2 regions of the Cellulomonas sp. P1_C4 genome follow, and region 2 is predicted to be linked to the other one. Evidence: predicted binding sites of a transcription regulator. Region 2 holds the regulator's gene; the other holds the start of a gene.
What was found. The regulator LexA, encoded in region 2, represses DNA repair genes until DNA is damaged. The targets are predictions, from matches to a motif close to TCGAACANNTGTTCGA.

Region 1 (12,153 bases), on a different contig from region 2:
CCTCGTGGCGCGCGGGCGCCGGCTGCCAGACCGTCCGATCGGCCCGCACGTCGCGCACCGCACCTCCCCCTGCGAGGTACGGAGTGCCCGTGTCGAGCCAGTCGCGGCGCCCGACCAGGGCACCCGCACCGAACGGCGCGTACGTCTTGTGGCCCGAGAACGCCACGTAGTCGGCGTCGGTCGCCGCCAACGAGAACCCGCGGTGCGGCACCAGCTGGGCACCGTCGACGGCCACCCGGGCGCCCTCGGCGTGGGCGAGCGCCACGACCTCGTCGATCGGCAGCGCCTCCCCCGTCACGTTGGACGCGCCCGTGATCGTGACCAGCGCGTACGGCTGGCGGGCGAGCTCGGTGCGCAGGGCGTCGAGCGTCGCGGCCACGGTGTGCTTGATGGGCAGGATCGTCGTGCGGTTGCCGTGGCGCTCCGACGACTGCACCCAGGGCAGCAGGTTGGCGTGGTGCTCGACGTCCAGCACGAGGACGCGACCGCCCTCCGGCACGACTCCCGCCAGGAGGTTGAGCGAGTCCGTGGTGTTGCGGGTGATGATCGCGACGTCGTCGGGACGCGCGTCGACGAACCGCGCGATGGTCTGGCGCGCGGACTCGTAGAGCGCGGTGGACACCTGCGACAGGTAGCCGGCACCACGGTGCACAGAGGCGTACAGCGGCAGCACCTCAGTCACGCGCGCCGCCACAGCCTCGAGGGCGGGGGCGCTGGCGGCGTAGTCGAGGTTGGCGTAGACGCGCTGGGTGCCGTCCACCAGCGGGACGGTGGTGGTGCCGCCGACGACCGGGAGCAGCGCGCTCACCTCGTCGACGGAGGCACACGAGGCGCGCTCGGCGATGATGGTCATGGAAGTCCTCCGACACGTTCCGGGGGAACACCTACGACAGGTGGAACCCCGCGCTTGCCGGGTCCCGGACGGGACACGGCCAGGTCGTCACCCGGGGCACCCCACCGCGGAGGAGGGTTGCCGGCCAGCGAGCCGGGGCTTGACGCTGGCGCTCATGACCTGCAACGAGGGTCGCGGCAGCCCGTAGCGCCTGTCAACGCACCGCGCGGTTCGTCTCGCCTGCCGGGACACCTTGTCCACTACTTGGAGCGATGGTGCCGCCGCGCGTAGCATCACCGGCACCATCCAGAGCGGCTGAGAGATCTGGCTCGACGACGCCGCAGCAACCCGCGGGCACCACGTGCTCGGCCGAGGGTGCTACCGCCAGGACCGATGAGACGAGGATCTGCATGAGCTACGCCGGCGACCTGACCCCCCAGCAGGCCTGGGACCTCCTCACGACCGACGAGACCGCCGTGCTCGTCGACGTGCGGACCGACGCCGAGTGGCGCTACGTCGGCATCCCCGACCCCGCCCAGATCGACGGTCGCTCCGCGCTGGTCGAGTGGGTGTCGTACCCGTCGGGACGGCCCAACCCGCAGTTCCTCAAGCAGCTGGCCGACGCCGGCGTCACGGCCGGGCGGCCCGTCGTCTTCCTGTGCCGCTCGGGCGTGCGCTCGATCGCCGCCGCGCAGGCCGCGACGTCGGCGGGACTGGGTCCGGCCTACAACGTGCTCGAGGGCTTCGAGGGCGACGTCGGCGCGGACGGCCACCGCGGCCACTCCGGCTGGCGTGCCGCCGGTCTGCCCTGGCGCCAGGCATGAGCCCCCGCCGCGTCCCCGGTCCCGGCGACTGGGACGACCGCCGCACCCCGCGCACCGACCTGCGCCCCGACACCCTCGCCGTGCGCGGCGGGCTGGTCCGCTCGCAGTTCCAGGAGACCTCCGAGGCGCTGTTCCTCACGCAGGGCTACGTCTACGACGCGGCCGCCGAGGCCGAGGCCGCGTTCGCCGGCGAGGCCGACCGCTTCCTCTACTCGCGCTACGGCAACCCCACGGTGTCCACGTTCGAGGAGCGCCTGCGCCTGCTCGAGGGCGCCGAGGCCGCGTACGCCACCGCGTCCGGCATGTCCGCCGTCTTCACGTCCCTCGCCGCGATCGTGCAGTCGGGGTCGCGCATCGTGTCCGCGCGGGCGCTCTTCGGGTCCACCGTCGTGATCTTCGAGGAGATCCTGGCCAAGTGGGGGGTGCGCACCGACTACGTCGACGGCCACGAGCTGTCGCAGTGGGAGGAGGCGCTGTCGACGCCGGCGGACGTGGTGTTCTTCGAGACGCCGTCCAACCCGATGCAGGACCTGGTCGACATCGGCGCGGTCAGCCGGCTCGCGCACGCCGCGGGCGCGACCGTGATCGTCGACAACGTCTTCGCCACGCCCGTGCTCTCCCGCCCGCTCGAGCTCGGCGCGGACGTCATCGTGTACTCCGCGACCAAGCACATCGACGGGCAGGGCCGCGTGCTCGGCGGCGCGATCCTGGGCACCGACGAGTACGTGCACGGTCCCGTGCAGACCCTGATCCGCAACACCGGCCCGTCGCTGTCGGCGTTCAACGCGTGGGTGCTGCTCAAGGGCCTGGAGACGCTGTCGCTGCGTGTGCGGCACCAGACGGCGTCGGCGCTGCAGGTGGCCACGTGGCTCGAGCAGCAGCCCGGCGTCTCGCTGGTCCGCTACCCGTACCTGCCCTCGCACCCGCAGCACGAGCTCGCGCTCGCGCAGCAGTCCGGCGGGGGCACCGTCGTGACGTTCAACCTCGCGGTGCCGGAGGGCGCGCAGCCCGACGTCGCCAAGAAGGTCACGTTCGGCGTGCTCGACGCGCTGCGGATCGTCGACATCTCGAACAACCTCGGCGACGCCAAGTCGATGGTCACGCACCCCGCGACGACCACGCACCGCAAGCTGGGTCCTGAGGGACGCGCGGCCGTCGGCATCGCCGAGACGACCGTCCGGCTCTCGGTGGGCCTCGAGGACCCGGCGGACCTGATCGACGACCTCGCGCAGGCGCTCGACACACTCGCCGGCTGACGCCTCCCCGATCCCGTCGGTCCGGCGCGGAACACTGACGGCGTGAGCAACTCGTCGTCACTGGTGCGCCTGCTGGTCGGCGTGCTGGCCGGGGTCGTCGTCGCCGGCATCATCGGCTGGTCGTCGGCGGTCGCCGCGATCCTGGCGGGCTGGGCGACCGTGGCCGCGGTCTTCGTCGTGTGGACGTGGGCGGCGATCTCGTCGATGGGCCCCGACGACACCGCGTCGCACGCCACGCGGGAGGAGCCGACGCGGTTCGGCGCCCACGCGGTCGTCCTCGCCGCCGCCGTGGTGACGCTCGCGGGCGTCGGGATCGTGCTCGTCGAGAAGGAGATCGGCCAGCTGTTGCCGACGATCGCGGTGCTGGCCAGCGTGCTGACGTCGTGGGCCGCCATCCACACCGTGTTCGCGCTGCGGTACGCGCGGATGTACCTGAGCGACGGTGCCGGCGGCATCGACTTCCACATGCAGGAGGCGCCGCGGTACACCGACTTCGCCTACGTCGCCGTCACCGTGGGCATGAGCTTCGCCATCTCCGACACCGACCTCGGGTCGTCCGCGATGCGGCGCACCGCGCTGGGGCACGCGCTGCTCAGCTACCTGTTCGGGACCGTGATCATCGCGCTGCTGGTCAACCTCGTCGCGTCGATGTGACCGCTCAGAGCCGGACGGTCTCGTTCTCGCCGCCGTCGTAGCGCTCGCCGGTGACCTTGGCCTTGACCAGGCTGAACGCCGTCGTCAGGCGGCCGCCCTTGGCGTGCCAGTACTCCGCCGTCTCGCCGCGGAGCACGACCAGGACCACGCCCGGCGTCTCCGGACCGTCGGGGAACCAGGCCTCGGCCGAGGTGCCCCACAGCTCCGCGATCTTGGCGCGGTCGCGGACCACCTCGGCGCGACCGGAGACCGAGACCCAGGCCGTCGAGTCCGAGAAGGCCGCGTTGGCGGGGCTCCCGCCCTCGACCTCGTGCACCTTGTGGCTGCCCTCCTCGGCGAAGAACCACAGGTCCCCGTCGAAGTCCACGTCCTGCACACCCATGGGCCGGCTCACCAGCGAGCCGTCCGCCGACACCGTGGTGAGCATCGCGATCCGCGCGTCCTTGATCAGTCCCGCGACCTTGGCCTGCTGGTCCTCGTTCGTCATGCGTCCTCCTCGAGCGGCGCGCTCGCGGGGCTGCTGACCGCGGCGGCCGGCCCACCGTAGGCACGCTGCGCGGCTGTCGCATGTCGGAGGGGCGCGGGATGCTCGGTCCATGACGGACAGCGACTACGACGCGATCGCCGACGACCTCGTCGCGCGTGGCGCCACGCGGGCGCAGATGATGGGCCGCCCGATCCTCAAGGTGGGCTCGACCATGTTCGCCGGGCACGTGGGCGGCGACCGCCTCGTGGTCAAGCTCGGCCGGGACAGCGCCGAGTACGCCGAGGCGCTGGCGCTGCCCGGCGTCACGATCTGGTCACCCGGCGACAGCGGACGGCTTTTCTACGACTGGGTCGCGCTGCCCGCCGCGCTCGAGGACGAGTGGATGCGGTTCGCGGAGATCGCCCGCGTGCGGGCCTCGAAGGGCTAGCGGACCCACTGCTCCCCGGCCTCGACCGCGACCGTCAGCACGTTCTCCGGCGGCGGGATCGGGCACGTCGCGAACTGCGTGAGACCGCAGGGCAGGTTGGACGCGCGGTTGAGGTCGAGCGTGACCGTGCCGTCGTCCGCCACCGGGCCGAGCGCGAGGGTGCGCGACGCCGGGTACGTGGTGACGCCGCTGGTCGCGTCGCGGAAGAGCACGCTGAGCCCACGCGCGCCGCCGTCGAAGACGATGAGCGACTGCGGGATCCCGGCGACCTCGAACTGCACGGTGCCGACCGCGGTGTGGTGGTGCTCGAGCCCGTCCACGACCGCCCCCGTGGTGACCGTCCGCGGCTCGTCGAAGGGCTCGAAGCGGCCGGTCAGCACCCAGTCCTCCGACGGCGCGTACGCCGGGATGCCCTCGAACGCGGCCAGGTGCGGCGCGGCCGGGTCGTGCACGCGGACGATCGCGTGGCCCGTGCGGCGGGCGACCTCGAGCAGAAGGTCACCCGCGCGGACCTGCAGGCCAGGCGCACCCTCGACCGGGTCGATCGTCGCGACGCCGTCGACGGTCGTGCCGTCCGGGAGGACGAGACCGTCGTCGGCAACCGCCTCGATGCGCACGACACCGTCCGCCGACCAGAGCCCGGGGACGTCCGCGAGCTCGCGCGGCTCGGCGGACAGCCAGTGCAGCGCGGTGATCGCCACCCAGCCGTGCGGCTGACGGAAGTAGGCCTCGCGGGTGGCGTGCCAGTCCTCCCACTCGGCGACGAAGGCGGAGCGCTCGGTCGTGGTCGTCATCAGCTGGCCCTCACATCGGCGTCGGCGGTGCGGCCGAAGGCGTCGGCCGGCGGGAGTCCGAGGTGCTCGCGCAGGGTCGAGCCCTCGTAGGACGTGCGGAACGAGCCCCGCTCCTGCAGCAGCGGGACCACGCGGTCGACGAACTCGTCGAGCCCGTGCGGCGTCAGGTGCGGGACGAGGATGAAGCCGTCAGAGGCGTCCTCCTGCACGTACCGGTCGATCTCGGCGGCCACGCGCTCCGGCGTGCCGACGAACGAGTGGCGGCCGATCACCCGGATGACCAGTTCGCGGATGGACAGGCCCTTGGCCTCGGACAGCTCACGCCACTGGTTGGCGATGGCCAGCGGGTCGCGGAAGTGCGAGGCGCGGCCCTTCGTGATCGACGGGGCGTCGACCAGCGGGTCGATGGCGGGCAGCGGGCCGTCGACGTCGTACTCCGACAGGTCGCGGTTCCACACCTGCTCGACGAACGAGCGCGCGACGCTGGGCCGGACCTGCTGGAGCTGGATCGCGCGCAGCCTCTCCTCGGCGTCGGCCTCGGTGTCGCCCAGGACGAACGACGCCCCCGGCAGGATCAGCAGGTCCTCGGGGCGTCGGCCGTACTTCGCGAGGCGGCCCTTGACGTCGGTGTAGAACGCCTGGCCGTCGGCGAGCTCGCTGTGCCGGGAGAAGACCGCGTCGGCCACCTGTGCGGCGAGCTCGCGGCCGCCGTCGGAGTCGCCGGCCTGGAGGATGACCGGGTGACCCTGCGGGGGGCGCGGGATCGTCGGCGTGGCCTCGATGTCGACCAGCCGGCCGCCCGTGCGGATCGTGCTCAGCGAGCCGGGGCGGACGAACTCGCCCGACGCGGCGTCGGCCACGACCGCGTCGGCGGCCCACGCGTCCCACAGGGCACGGGCGGTCTCGACGACCTCGCGCGCACGCTCGTACCGGTCCTCGTAGGCGAGGTACCCGCCGCGACGGAAGTTCGCGCCGTGGAAGGCGTCCGACGAGGTCACGACGTTCCACGCGGCGCGGCCCGCCGAGAGGTGGTCGAGCGTCGCGAACTGGCGGGCGAGCTCGTACGGGTCGTTGAAGGTCGCGTTGATAGTGCCGGCGAGGCCGACTCTCGACGTGACGCCGGCCAGCGCGGCCAGGACCGCGTAGGTGTCCGGGCGGCCGACGACGTCCTGGTCGACCAGCTGGCCGCGGTGCTCGCGCAGGCGCAGACCCTCGGCGAGGAACACGAAGTCGAACAGCCCGCGCTCGGCGGTGGCGGCCAGGTGCTGGAACGACGCGAACGACGACTGCGTGTCGGCGTGGTGGCTCGGGTCGGTCCAGACGGTGTGGTGGTTGACGCCGGGGAAGTGCGCGGCGAGGTGGATCTGCTTGGGCATCGGGGGTCCTTAGCGAGCGGCCGCGTAGCGGCTGGTGGGGCGGGGCAGGCCGAGGGAGTCGCGCAGGCTCGTCCTCTGCTCCACGGGGGTGATCGCGGCGCCGAGCAGCGGGAGGTCGCTCGCGAGGGCCAGCGGGCGGATGGTCAGGCCGTCGGCGCCGGAGCTCTCGACGAGCGCCGCCAGGGTCGTCGACGCGGTCTGCGGGCCGGCCACGATCGCGTCCGTGGTCCACGGCTCGAGGGCGTCGAGCGCCGCGAGGCGTGCGCGGGCGTCGTCGTCGGACGTGCCGAGCAGGACGTCCACGTCGAGCAGCACGATCACCTCGCGTCCGGCCTCCGCCGCGGCCGCCCGCACGAGCGGCACGGTCGCCTCGTCGGCAACCCGCACGATGTCCGCACGGCGTGCGGCGACCTCGCGGGCGTGCGGCTCGTCGCCGCGGACGATCACGACCGGGCGGCCCTGCGGCGAGCGGGGGGTGATCGAGGCGCCCTGCACCGAGAAGAACTCGCCGCTGAACTCGATGGCGTGCACGCGGGTGCGGTCGATGTACCGGTCGTGCTCGGCGTCGAGGACGATCGCGTCGTCCTCCCAGCTGTCCCAGAGCCGCCCCAGCACCTCGAGCACGTCGTCGGCCTCGCGCCACAGCGCCGCCACGTCACGCGGCACGCGCTCGTCGTACCGCAGCGCCTCGGCGCCCGCGCCGCTGTCGCCCGCGGGCGCAGCCACATCGACCTGCACCGCCGCGCGGCCCAGGCTCACGTGGTCGATCGTCTGGATCTCCTTGCCCACGTGGAACGGCTCGCGGTAGGTGACCGGCACGACGGGCGCGAGACCCACGCGATCGGTCAGCGGGCCGAGGAGGGCGGCGACGCCCACGGCGTCCAGGCCGCCGACGAGGGCGCCGGGGCGCTCGACGGGCGGCGCGGCCGAGTCGTCGACGATCACGAACGTGGCGCCGGCGCTCTCGGCCGCCCGCGCGAGGCGGACCCAGTGCTGTGCCGCGAAGGGGTCGGTCGGGTGCAGGCGCCAGGCGGCGGGGTGGAGGCCCGCGGCCGTCAGCTCGACAGCGACGGGGAACGTGTCAGGGAGGGTCATCGTGTCTTCCGGTCGTCGGGCGCATCGGTCCTGGCAGGAGCACCCGCACCCAGGTGGCCGGGGGGTTGCTGCGACGTCGACGAGCCAGGTCTCTCGGTCGCTCGGGATGGCGCGCACAAGGTAAGAACGAGTCGACGCTCTGACCAGGGTTCGGTCGGAAGTTCCCGCGATGTGAGACGGGTGTTCAGATGTCCTTCGCGAAGCACAGCGAGAGGAAGTCGTCCGCGTAGGGGGCGAACGGCGGCACGGGCCGGTAGCCGGCGGTGCGGTACAGCGTGACGGCCTCCGGCTGCCGGATGCCCGTCTGCAGGACGACGCTGGTCAGGCCGTGCGCGCGGGCATCGTCCTCGATCGCCGCGAGCAGCGCGCGGGCCACGCCGGTGCCGCGGGCCTCGTCGGCCACCCAGACCTTCTTGAGCTCGCCGGAGCCCTCCGGGAAGCCGTCGCCCGTGGTGCGCAGCGAGGCGCAGCCGACCGCTCGGCCGTCGATGCGTGCGACGACCGTGGAGAGCATGCCGACGCCGGTCTCGGCGTCGTAGGCCTCGTAGGACTCGGGCGCGTCGAACTCGGGGTAGCGGATGCCACCGTCGGCGAACATCTCCTTGCGCAGGGCCGTGGCGTCCTCGTCGGTCCACGGGACGCGGGCCAGCTCGATCGGGGGGCGCGGTGCCGTGCGGCGCTCGCGCGGCTGACGGTCGAGGTCCTTGGTGAAGCAGCGCGACGCCGTCTCGGTCGCGTACTCCCCGAAGTTGTCCATCGAGTGGTAGCCGGCGGACAGGTACAGCCCGATCGCCTGCGACTGCAGCACGCCGGTCTCCAGGACGAGCCGCTGCAGCCCCTTGCTCCGCGCGATGTCCTCGAGCTCCGTGAGCACCGCGCGGGAGTACCCGCGGCCTCGCGCGTCGGGGACGACGAACATGCGCTTGAGCTCGCCGACGCCGTCGCCGAGACCCTCGTCGGAGGCGTCGCGGATCGCGCCGCACGCCACCGGCTCACCGTCGACGCGCAGGAGAACCATCGCGAGGATGCTCTCGCCCGTCATCGTGTGGCCGATGTCGTCCTCGCCGTAGAGGTCCCGGAGCTCGTCCTGCTGGGCGGTGCGCAGGCGCGCGGCGTCGGGGTCGTCCCAGCCGACCAGGGCGAGGGTCGTGCTCAACTCAGCCGACCAGCGCCTTCAGCACGGACGTGAAGAAGCGCAGGCCGTCGGTGCCCGTGCGGGGCCCCTGGGCGCCGTCGGGGCCGAAGCCCTGCTCGACCGCGTGCTCCGGGTGCGGCATGAGGCCGACCACGTTGCCCGCGGCGTTCGAGATGCCGGCGATGCCGCGGCGGGAGCCGTTGGGGTTCCAGCCCTGGTAGCGGAAGACCACGCGGCCCTCGCCCTCGAGCTCGTCGAGCGTGTGCTCGTCGGCGACGTACTGCCCGTCCTGGTTCTTCAGCGGGATCGTGATGTGCTCCCCCGCCGTGTAGTCGCGGGTCCAGGCCGTGTCGACGTTGTCGACCGAGAGGACCTGCTCGCGGCAGACGAAGTGCAGGTGGTCGTTCTTGATCATCGAGCCGGGCAGCAGGTGGGCTTCGGTGAGCACCTGGAAGCCGTTGCAGATGCCGAGGACCGGCAGGCCCTTGTTCGCCGCGTCGACAATCTCGCCCATGACCGGCGCGAACCGGCTGATGGCGCCCGCGCGCAGGTAGTCGCCGTACGAGAAGCCGCCGGGCAGGACGACGGCGTCGACCCCGTGCAGGTCCGCGTCGCCGTGCCAGAGGGAGACGGCCTCGGCGCCCGCGAGGCGGACCGCGCGCGCTGCGTCGCGGTCGTCCAGCGTGCCGGGGAAGGTGACGACGCCGATGCGCGTCATGCCTGGTTGTCCTCGTACACCGCGACCACGTCCTCGATCACCGGGTTGGACAGCACCTGCTCGCCGGCCGCGCGGGCCGCCGCGAGGATCTCCTCGGTCACCGGCCCGTCGACCTCGAGCTCGAACCGCTTGCCCTGGCGGACGGACGCGAACTGCCCGAACCCGAGCCGCGGCAGGGCGCCGGCGACGGCCTTGCCCTGGGGGTCGAGGATCTCGGGCTTCGGCATGACATCGACGACGACTCGTCCCACGAAAGGGCTCCAGGTGTTCGCGCGGCGGTGGGGGGTCGCGGCGATTCTAGCGAGTGAGCGGGGCGCCTCTGCGCAGGCGTTCAGTCGGTGGCCACGGGTCTCTCGATGAACCCCGTCGACCGGCGGGGCTTGGCCCGTGAGGGCGGTGTGGAGGACGTCCGCCGCGGCGAGGTCGTCGGGACCCCGCGGGCTCGCCTGCCCATACCGACACGGGCCGACGCGCCCGTTCTGCCGACTGCTGGCCACCGACCAGGGGGCGAGCCCCCGCCAGCTGGCCCAACGGGCGCGGGCGGGGGTCCGTTCTCCCGACTGCTGGCCACCTACCAGGGGGCGAGCCCTCGCCGGCTGGCCCATACGGACGCGGGCGGTGACCGTTCTCCAACTACCGACTGCCGACTACCGACTACCGACTACCGACCAGGGGGCGAGAACCGCCGCCTTGGACTCGGACGGCTGCGCTACTTACTCCCGCCGCGCCTGGGGATCGCATTTGTCGTGGTCAAGAGTGAATGTCAGTGGTCGGTCGTACATTTGTTCTATGTCCGGATCGAATGGCTCACGCGGCGAGAGGTGGCGGCAGTGACGGCGGTACTCGGCGATCTCCTGGTCGATGACCTCGTTGTGAACGCGCCCGTCCGCGGCGCCACGGCGATGGCGCCCGCTCTGGCTTTGTCATCTCCGGACTCGATCCCCGCCGCACCACTGTCGTCCGCGCTGATGTGGGCGGACTCCGGGCACGGCGGGCGCCCCGATGCCGCACCGGAGGCTCAGCTCGGTGCGCGGGTGATCGATCTGGCTGCAGTGGAGGACTTCCCGCTGCCCGGCGTCGACGTCGCCGATCTGGTGGCGATGCTGGCCGCGGTGCCGGTCGCTGACGTGTCTGGGGCGGCCCTGGTCAACGCGGTGGCGGCGTCGCAGCAGGCGATCACCATGCTGCAAGCCCTGCAGGGGTCGTTCGCCCGGGAGCTCGGTGCCCGGACCCCGGATGCGTTGCGGCACGTGCCCGATGAGCTCGCGTGCGCCCTGGTGTGCACGAAGCGGGCCGCGGAGCTCGTGTTCCTGCGCGCCTGGGGCGCCGCCCAGCACCCCGCCCTGGGCGACGCGTGGGCGGCCGGCGCCGTGGAGGCGCGCAAGGTCGACGTGATCCTGGACGAGCTGAGCAAGGCAGGCGCAGACGTACCCCTCAGCGACCGTGAACGGGTGGTCGCCGACGCGGTCGATCGCGCGGGTGAGATGACCGCCCCGCAGCTGACCCGACACGTACGCGCCGCGCTCATCGCGTTGAACCCCGGCGTCGCGGAGAAGCGACGAGTCGCCGAACGGGACCGGCGTGCGGTCGAGCTGGTGCTGGCGCCGGATGCGATGGCCCGGCTGGTCGCCTACCTACCCGCCGCCGAGGCGACCGCCGCGTTCACCGCCATCGACGCCCTCGCCGGGCACGCCGGCATCGACGGAGACACCCGCACGGTCGATCAACGCCGCGCGGACGCGTTCAGCGACGTGTTCACCGGCATCCTGGACCGCCAGACCACCCCCGACGGGACCCCGCTGCCGACCCGGCACGGGCAACGCGCCGCGCTCCAACTCTCCGTCGCCGCGACCACCCTGCTCGGCCTGGACGACGCCCCCGGGTTCCTCGGGTCCTACGGGCCGATCCCGGCGCAGGTCGCCCGCGAGCTCGCCCAAGACGCCACCTGGCGCAGGGTCCTGACCGACCCGAACACCGGGCAGGTCTGCTCGGTGGGCACCGAGTCCTACCGGCCCGGTGCGGACATGACCCGCACCATCCAGGCCCGGGACGTGACCTGCACCTTCCCCGGCTGCCGCCAACCCGCCACCCGCTGCGAGATCGACCACCGCATCCCCTACGACCACCACCGACCACCCTCCCCGGGCGCGGGCGCACCACACGCCGACTCCCACGGGCACGACCCGCAGACCGGTCTCGACGGGCACGACCCGCAGACCTGCGACGCGAACCTGCACGCCTTGTGCAAGCACCACCACCAAGCCAAAACCGAAGGCTGGTGGAACGTCACCTACAACCCCGCCACCGGGGTCTCCACCTGGACCGACCGGCACGGACTGACCTACGCCCGCCACCCCATCCCGGTCTACGTCAGCCCCAAAGCGCTCGAACACCGACCGCCACCACCGCCACCCGCAGACCTCGGCGACCCGCCCTTCTGACGTGACTCTTCGGCGACCGCCTTCTGACGAAGACGTCGCTCGCGCGCCCGGCCCTTCTGACGCGACTCTTCAGCGACCACCTTTCGACGACGACGGCGTCGCTCGGGCGCCCCC
Region 2 (5,731 bases):
AGCCTCGTCGGGTCGACGACCCGGAGGTACGCAAGATGACCGAGAGCCTGGACATGGAAGACGTCGGCATGGCCCCCTATCGGAGCGCGCGCCGCACGTCGAAGCTCGCGATCGTGGGCGCGGGGGCCGTCGGATCGACGATGGCGTACGCCGCGCTGATGCGCGGGGCCGCCCGCTCGGTGGCCCTGTACGACATCAACGCGGCGAAGGTCGAGGCGGAGGCGCTCGACCTCGGGCACGGCATCCAGTTCATGCCGATGGCGCAGGTCGTGGGTTCCGACGACATCGCCGTGTGCGCGGACGCGGACGTCGTGATGTTCACGGCGGGTGCGAAGCAGAAGCCGGGGCAGTCCCGGCTCGAGCTCGCGGAAGCGACCATCGGGCTGGTCCGCAAGGTGCTCCCGGCGCTGGTGGAGGTCGCGCCCGAGGCGGTCTACGTGATGGTGACCAACCCCGTCGACGTCGTCACCTACGCGGCGCTGCAGATCTCCGGCCTGCCGCCGGCCCAGCTTTTCGGCTCGGGCACCGTGCTGGACTCCTCGCGGCTGCGCTACCTCATCGCGCAGCACACGGGCGTCGCCGTGCAGAACGTGCACGCCTACATCGCCGGCGAGCACGGCGACACGGAGCTCCCGCTCTGGGGGTCCGCCAGCATCGGGTCCGTCCCGCTGCTCGAGTGGACCGGGGCGGGCGGCTCCGGCCCGCTCACGGCCGACGTCCGGGAGAGCATCACCCGCGAGGTCGTCGAGTCCGCCTACCGGATCATCGAGGGCAAGGGCGCGACGAACTACGCGGTCGCGCTGGCCGGGTCGCGGATCATCGAGGCCATCGTCAAGGACGAGGGCCGGGTCCTTCCCGTCTCGTCGTTGCTCGACGACTTCCACGGCATCAGCGACGTGTGCCTGTCGGTTCCCGCCATCGTCGGAGCGCACGGCGTGGGCGAACGCCTCCCGGTGCCGCTGTCCAGGGACGAGCTCGCGGGCCTGCGGAAGTCGGCCGATGCGGTGCGCTCGGTCGCGCGGCAGTTCGGGTTCTGAGTGACCTGCCGGGCCGCCCTCGTCGGAGGGTGGCCCGGCAGGTGCGTCAGAGGCTGCGCAGCACGCTGACGACGCGGCCGAGGATGGTCGACTCGTCGCCGGGGATCGGCGAGTACGCCGGGTTGTGCGGCATGAGCCAGACGTGGCCGTCGATGCGCTTGAGCGTCTTGACCGTGGCCTCGCCGTCGATCATGGCCGCGACGATCTCGCCCTGCTCGGCGACGGGCTGCCGACGGACCACGACCCAGTCGCCGTCGCAGATCGCGGCGTCGATCATCGAGTCGCCCGCGACCTTGAGCAGGAACAGGTCGCCGTCCCCGACCAGCTGGCGGGGGAGTGGGAAGACGTCCTCCACCACCTGCTCGGCGAGGATGGGGCCGCCCGCCGCGATCCGACCGACGACGGGGACGTAGGACGGGGCCGGCATCCGCTCGCCGTCGGCCTGGTCCGGGAAGTGGGAGCGGCTGCCGTCGGGCGCGGTCCAGGTGCCGACGCCGCGCGAGTCGTCCGCGTGCACGACCTCGATGGCGCGGGGGCGGTTGGGGTCCCGGCGCAGGTAGCCCTTGCGCTCGAGCGCCGTGAGCTGGTGCTTGACGCTGGACGGGCTGGTCAGACCGACGGCCTCGCCGATCTCTCGCATGCTCGGCGGGTACCCGCGGGACTCGACCGACGACCGGATCGTGTCGAGCACCAGCCGCTGACGCGCCGTCAGGCCGTCCGGACCCGGCGCGCTGTCCGGCAGCGCGTGGATCGTCGCCAGGTCCTGCTCGGGCTGGGACGTGTCCCGTGAGTCCGTCACTGCGCTCCTCCTCCGTCGGGCGGCCGCCTCTCGGCCCGCTCCGCCTCCTCGCCTGCTCCACCGGCGTCCCCGGGCTCCTGACCTGCGCCGACGGGAAGCTCGGGGCGGGCGTGTCAGTGGCTCGTGGTGCGCTTGTGCTGCATCGCCAGCCTAGGGATGTCGGGACCGAAGATCAAACATCTGTTCGATCGTGTCTCGACAGTGTCACCGGATGCTGGTAGACATCGTACAGACGTTCGACGAACAGGCGTTCGACGATCAGCGGTACCCCGGGAGCCCGGGCCGAGCAGGAAACGAGAGACTTGATGAGCGCGATGGTGATGGGACCCGCGATGCCGACCTTGCCGAGCATGTCGAGCTTCGCGACGCCGAGCACACGGCCGAGCACCGCGGCCCGCACGGCCGGCGCGCGTCGGACCGCGGCTGCGATCCGCGCGTCTGACGCCGGTCGACCTGCAGCGGCGCACCTCCGCCTCACCGCCCGCGGCCGCGCCGTGCTCTGGGTCCTTGCCGCCGTGGTTGTCGCTCTCGTGACGCTGCTCGGCAGCCGCGCCGCCGCCGACGGTCCGGTGGGCGCGCAGGAGGTCGTGCGGCACACGGTCGAGCCGGGGGAGACCCTCTGGGAGATCGCCGCGTCGGTCGCCGGCCCGTCCGAGGATGTCCGGGACGTGGTGTTCGACCTGGTCCGCCTCAACGAGCTGCCCGACGCCGGCCTCATGGCCGGTCAGGTCATCGTCGTCCCGGCGGGCTGAGGCCCACCGGGTCAGGCAGACGGAGGGAAGGTCGGGCGCAGCCTGCCGGCGACGCGGTTGTCACCCTCGACCTCGCTTGCTAGGTTAGCCTTACCTCACAAGGCGAGCTGGGGGGCTTGCCGGAGGTGCGGGACCCAGGGTGCGTGAGCATCTCGCTCTGACCCGCAGTATTGCGCGGCGCCGAGGCGAGTCGGCCCGTGACAAGGGACGGGGGCGTCCCCGCGAAGGGCGGCCATCTTGGATGGCCGCCCTTCGTGCGTCCTTCTTCGTTCCTTCCGTCGCTGGCGTGTGTCCGGGCCGACGCAGCCTCTCTGCCGGCGCGGGTCGACCTTGCACCGTCGCAGACCGTGGCCTAGCGTCACGGGGGCGTTCCGACGCCATCGCCGCCGGCCGACCTCTCGGCCGGGCGTGCCAGCTCGAAGGGGATCACGGTGCACTGTCCGTTCTGCCGTCACCCGGACTCGCGGGTCGTCGACTCGCGGACCTCGGACGACGGGTCGACCATCCGACGCCGGCGCCAGTGCCCGCACTGCAACCGTCGGTTCACCACGGTCGAGACCGCCAGCCTGTCGGTGGTCAAGCGGTCCGGCGCCACGGAACCGTTCAGCCGCGAGAAGATCGCGGGTGGGGTGCGCAAGGCCTGCCAGGGCCGCCCGGTGAGCGAGGACGACCTCGCGCTCCTGGCTCAGAAGGTCGAGGAAACCTTGCGCAGCGCGGGCTCGGCGGAGATCGACGCCTACGAGATCGGGCTCGCCATCCTCGGGCCGCTGCGGGAGCTCGACGAGGTGGCCTACCTGCGGTTCGCCAGCGTGTACCAGGCGTTCGACTCCCTGGAGGACTTCGAGGCGGCGATCACGGTCCTGCGTGCCGAGCGTGACGGCACCGAGGACCGCGAGGAGCCCGACGAGACCGTCGAGCCGCAGGACGAGGCCGCGCGCACGACCTGACGGCACCGAGAACGGCGATGGGCTCGACGAGACCGTAGCGCCGCAGGACGAGGTCGCCCGCACGGCCTGACGAGCTCGAGCACGGCTCGCCGCCTGTCGGCGGGAGCACGTAGGTTCGTCGGGTGCTTCCCAGTGACCTCGAGCTCCTTCATGTCCCCGGTCCGCCCGCCGTCCTTCCCGACGGCAGCCGCGCCATCGTCTCGGTCGTCCGGCCCGACCTGACCGGCGACGAGTACACCGGCCACCTCTGGTCCGTCGACCTCGTCGGTGACCAGCCTCCCCGTGCGTTGACCCGCGGCCACCAGGACACGGCCCCCGAGGTGTCGGCCGACGGCCGGTGGGTGACGTTCCTGCGCGCGGAGCCCGACGGCAAGCCGCAGGTGTTCCTCGTCGAGTCCGCCGGCGGGGAACCCGTGCAGCTGACCGACGCGCCGCTGGGCGCCGCCGAGCCGCGGTTCTCGCCCGACGGCACGCGGATCTCGTTCGTGGCCCGGGTCCCCGAGCCCGGTCGCTACGAGGCGGACGGCAAGCCGGGGTCGGAGGATCCCCGGCACATCACCGAGCTGAAGTATCGCTCCGACGGCACCGGTTTCCTGCGCGACCGCCCGCAGCACGTGTTCGTCGTCGACGTCCCGACCGACGGCGAGCGGCCGGCGCACCTGCCGGACGCCGTCGCTCTCACGGCCGGGGACGTCGGCGTGTCCGGCGCGCGGTGGCTGCCGTCGGGCGACGCCCTGGTCGGCGTCTCCGCCCGGCACGCGACGCGCGAGTCGGACCTGCGCAGCGACGCGGTGCTCGTCGACGCCTCCCCGGACGGCGACCCGGCGGCGCCGATCCCGGTCACGGACGCTGACGCGGGAAGCCCGCTCGGCGTGGAGACCGTGCTGCCCTCGTCGGACGGGACGACGCTGTGGCTTCTTGCGAGCGACCTCGGCCCGACCGGCCGGGACTTCGTCGCCGCGCAGACGGGCCTGTACCGGCTCGCGCTCGGCGCGGCAGGCGGCCCGGCGGAGCGGCTCACGGACCCGGACGCCGACCAGCTCACCGGTGTCCTCGTCGAGGTCGACGGAGACCCCGTGGTCGGCGTCGAGCGTCGCGGTGCCCAGCACCTGGTGCGCGTCTCGTCCGACGGCACGGCGACGACGCTGGTCGGGGGCACGTTCGTCGTCTCCGGCGCGGCGGTGGCGTCGGGCGCGGCGCGCGCGGTCGTCGTCGCCTCGTCACCGGCGTCCTCCGGCGAGGTGCTGTCGGTGGACCTGGGCACCGGCGCCGTCGACGTGCGCACCGATCTCTCCGCGCCGCTGCGGGCGACGGGTCGCGTGCGCGTGCCCACCGAGCTGCTGGCCACCGCGGCGGACGGCTACGAGGTGCACGGCTGGGTGGTGACGCCGGACCCGGAGCGGTTCGGCGCGGGACCGCACCCGACGATCCTCATGATCCACGGTGGTCCGTTCGCCCAGTACACGCACGGGCTGTTCGACGAGGTGCAGGTACTCGCCGAGGCCGGGTACGCGGTGGTGTACGGCAACCCGCGCGGGTCGTCGGGCTACGGACGCGCCCACGGGCTCGCCATCCAGGGCGGCTTCGGCACCGTCGACACCGAGGACGTCCTCGCTCTGCTCGGCGCGGCGCTCGAAGATCCCACGCTCGACGGCGAGCGGGTCGGCGTCATGGGCGGCTCCTACGGCGGGTACCTCACCGCGTGGCTGACCACGCGCACGGACAGGTTCGTGGCGGCGATCGTCGAGCGCGGCTTCCTCGACCCGGTGAGCTTCGTCGGGTCCAGCGACATCGGCTGGTTCTTCGGCACCGCCTACCTGGGGGACACCGCCGACGACGACGGCGCGGTACGGGTGGCGGCGCAGTCGCCGATGGCCCACGTCGGCGCGGTCCGCACGCCGACCCTGGTCATCCACTCCGAGCAGGACTGGCGCTGCCCGGTCGAGCAGGGGCAGCGCTGGTTCGTGGAGCTCAAGCGCCGCGGCGTGGAGGCGGAGCTGCTGCTGTTCCCGGGCGAGGGGCACGAGCTCTCGCGCTCGGGGAACCCGAAGCACCGTCGGGCCCGGTTCGAGCACGTGCTGCGCTGGTGGGACACGCACCTGCCGGTGGGCTAACGGTCGCTCGAGCGCACGCCCCACAGGTTGATGCCGGCGTCGACGGCGTGGGGCTCGATCGCCGCGATCTCGTCGCCGGTCA

Region 1: the regulator LexA is predicted to act here: its motif matches at 10,373-10,388, upstream of AC1DYZ_RS00720 (HNH endonuclease signature motif containing protein).

Annotation. Positions count from the first base shown of each region.
Region 1 covers NZ_JBFUAI010000001.1:160,054-172,206, reverse strand. The annotation lists gene AC1DYZ_RS00780 (aminotransferase class V-fold PLP-dependent enzyme) at 1-853, opposite strand, end outside; SAM riboswitch class IV at 899-1,013, opposite strand; SAM riboswitch class I at 1,132-1,232, shown strand; gene AC1DYZ_RS00775 (rhodanese-like domain-containing protein) at 1,243-1,656, shown strand; gene AC1DYZ_RS00770 (O-succinylhomoserine sulfhydrylase) at 1,653-2,912, shown strand; gene AC1DYZ_RS00765 (DUF1345 domain-containing protein) at 2,955-3,566, shown strand; gene AC1DYZ_RS00760 (pyridoxamine 5'-phosphate oxidase family protein) at 3,571-4,053, opposite strand; gene AC1DYZ_RS00755 (hypothetical protein) at 4,163-4,480, shown strand; gene AC1DYZ_RS00750 (DUF1684 domain-containing protein) at 4,477-5,274, opposite strand; gene AC1DYZ_RS00745 (NtaA/DmoA family FMN-dependent monooxygenase) at 5,274-6,650, opposite strand; gene AC1DYZ_RS00740 (LLM class flavin-dependent oxidoreductase) at 6,660-7,745, opposite strand; gene AC1DYZ_RS00735 (GNAT family N-acetyltransferase) at 7,930-8,901, opposite strand; gene purQ (phosphoribosylformylglycinamidine synthase subunit PurQ) at 8,903-9,598, opposite strand; gene purS (phosphoribosylformylglycinamidine synthase subunit PurS) at 9,595-9,849, opposite strand; gene AC1DYZ_RS00720 (HNH endonuclease signature motif containing protein) at 10,429-12,039, shown strand.
Region 2 covers NZ_JBFUAI010000020.1:63,159-68,889, reverse strand. The annotation lists gene AC1DYZ_RS15940 (ATP-dependent DNA helicase) at 1-2, shown strand, start outside; gene AC1DYZ_RS15935 (L-lactate dehydrogenase) at 36-1,037, shown strand; gene lexA (transcriptional repressor LexA) at 1,084-1,836, opposite strand; gene AC1DYZ_RS15925 (hypothetical protein) at 2,009-2,188, opposite strand; gene AC1DYZ_RS15920 (LysM peptidoglycan-binding domain-containing protein) at 2,187-2,588, shown strand; gene nrdR (transcriptional regulator NrdR) at 3,020-3,535, shown strand; gene AC1DYZ_RS15910 (S9 family peptidase) at 3,658-5,649, shown strand; gene AC1DYZ_RS15905 (aldo/keto reductase) at 5,646-5,731, opposite strand, start outside.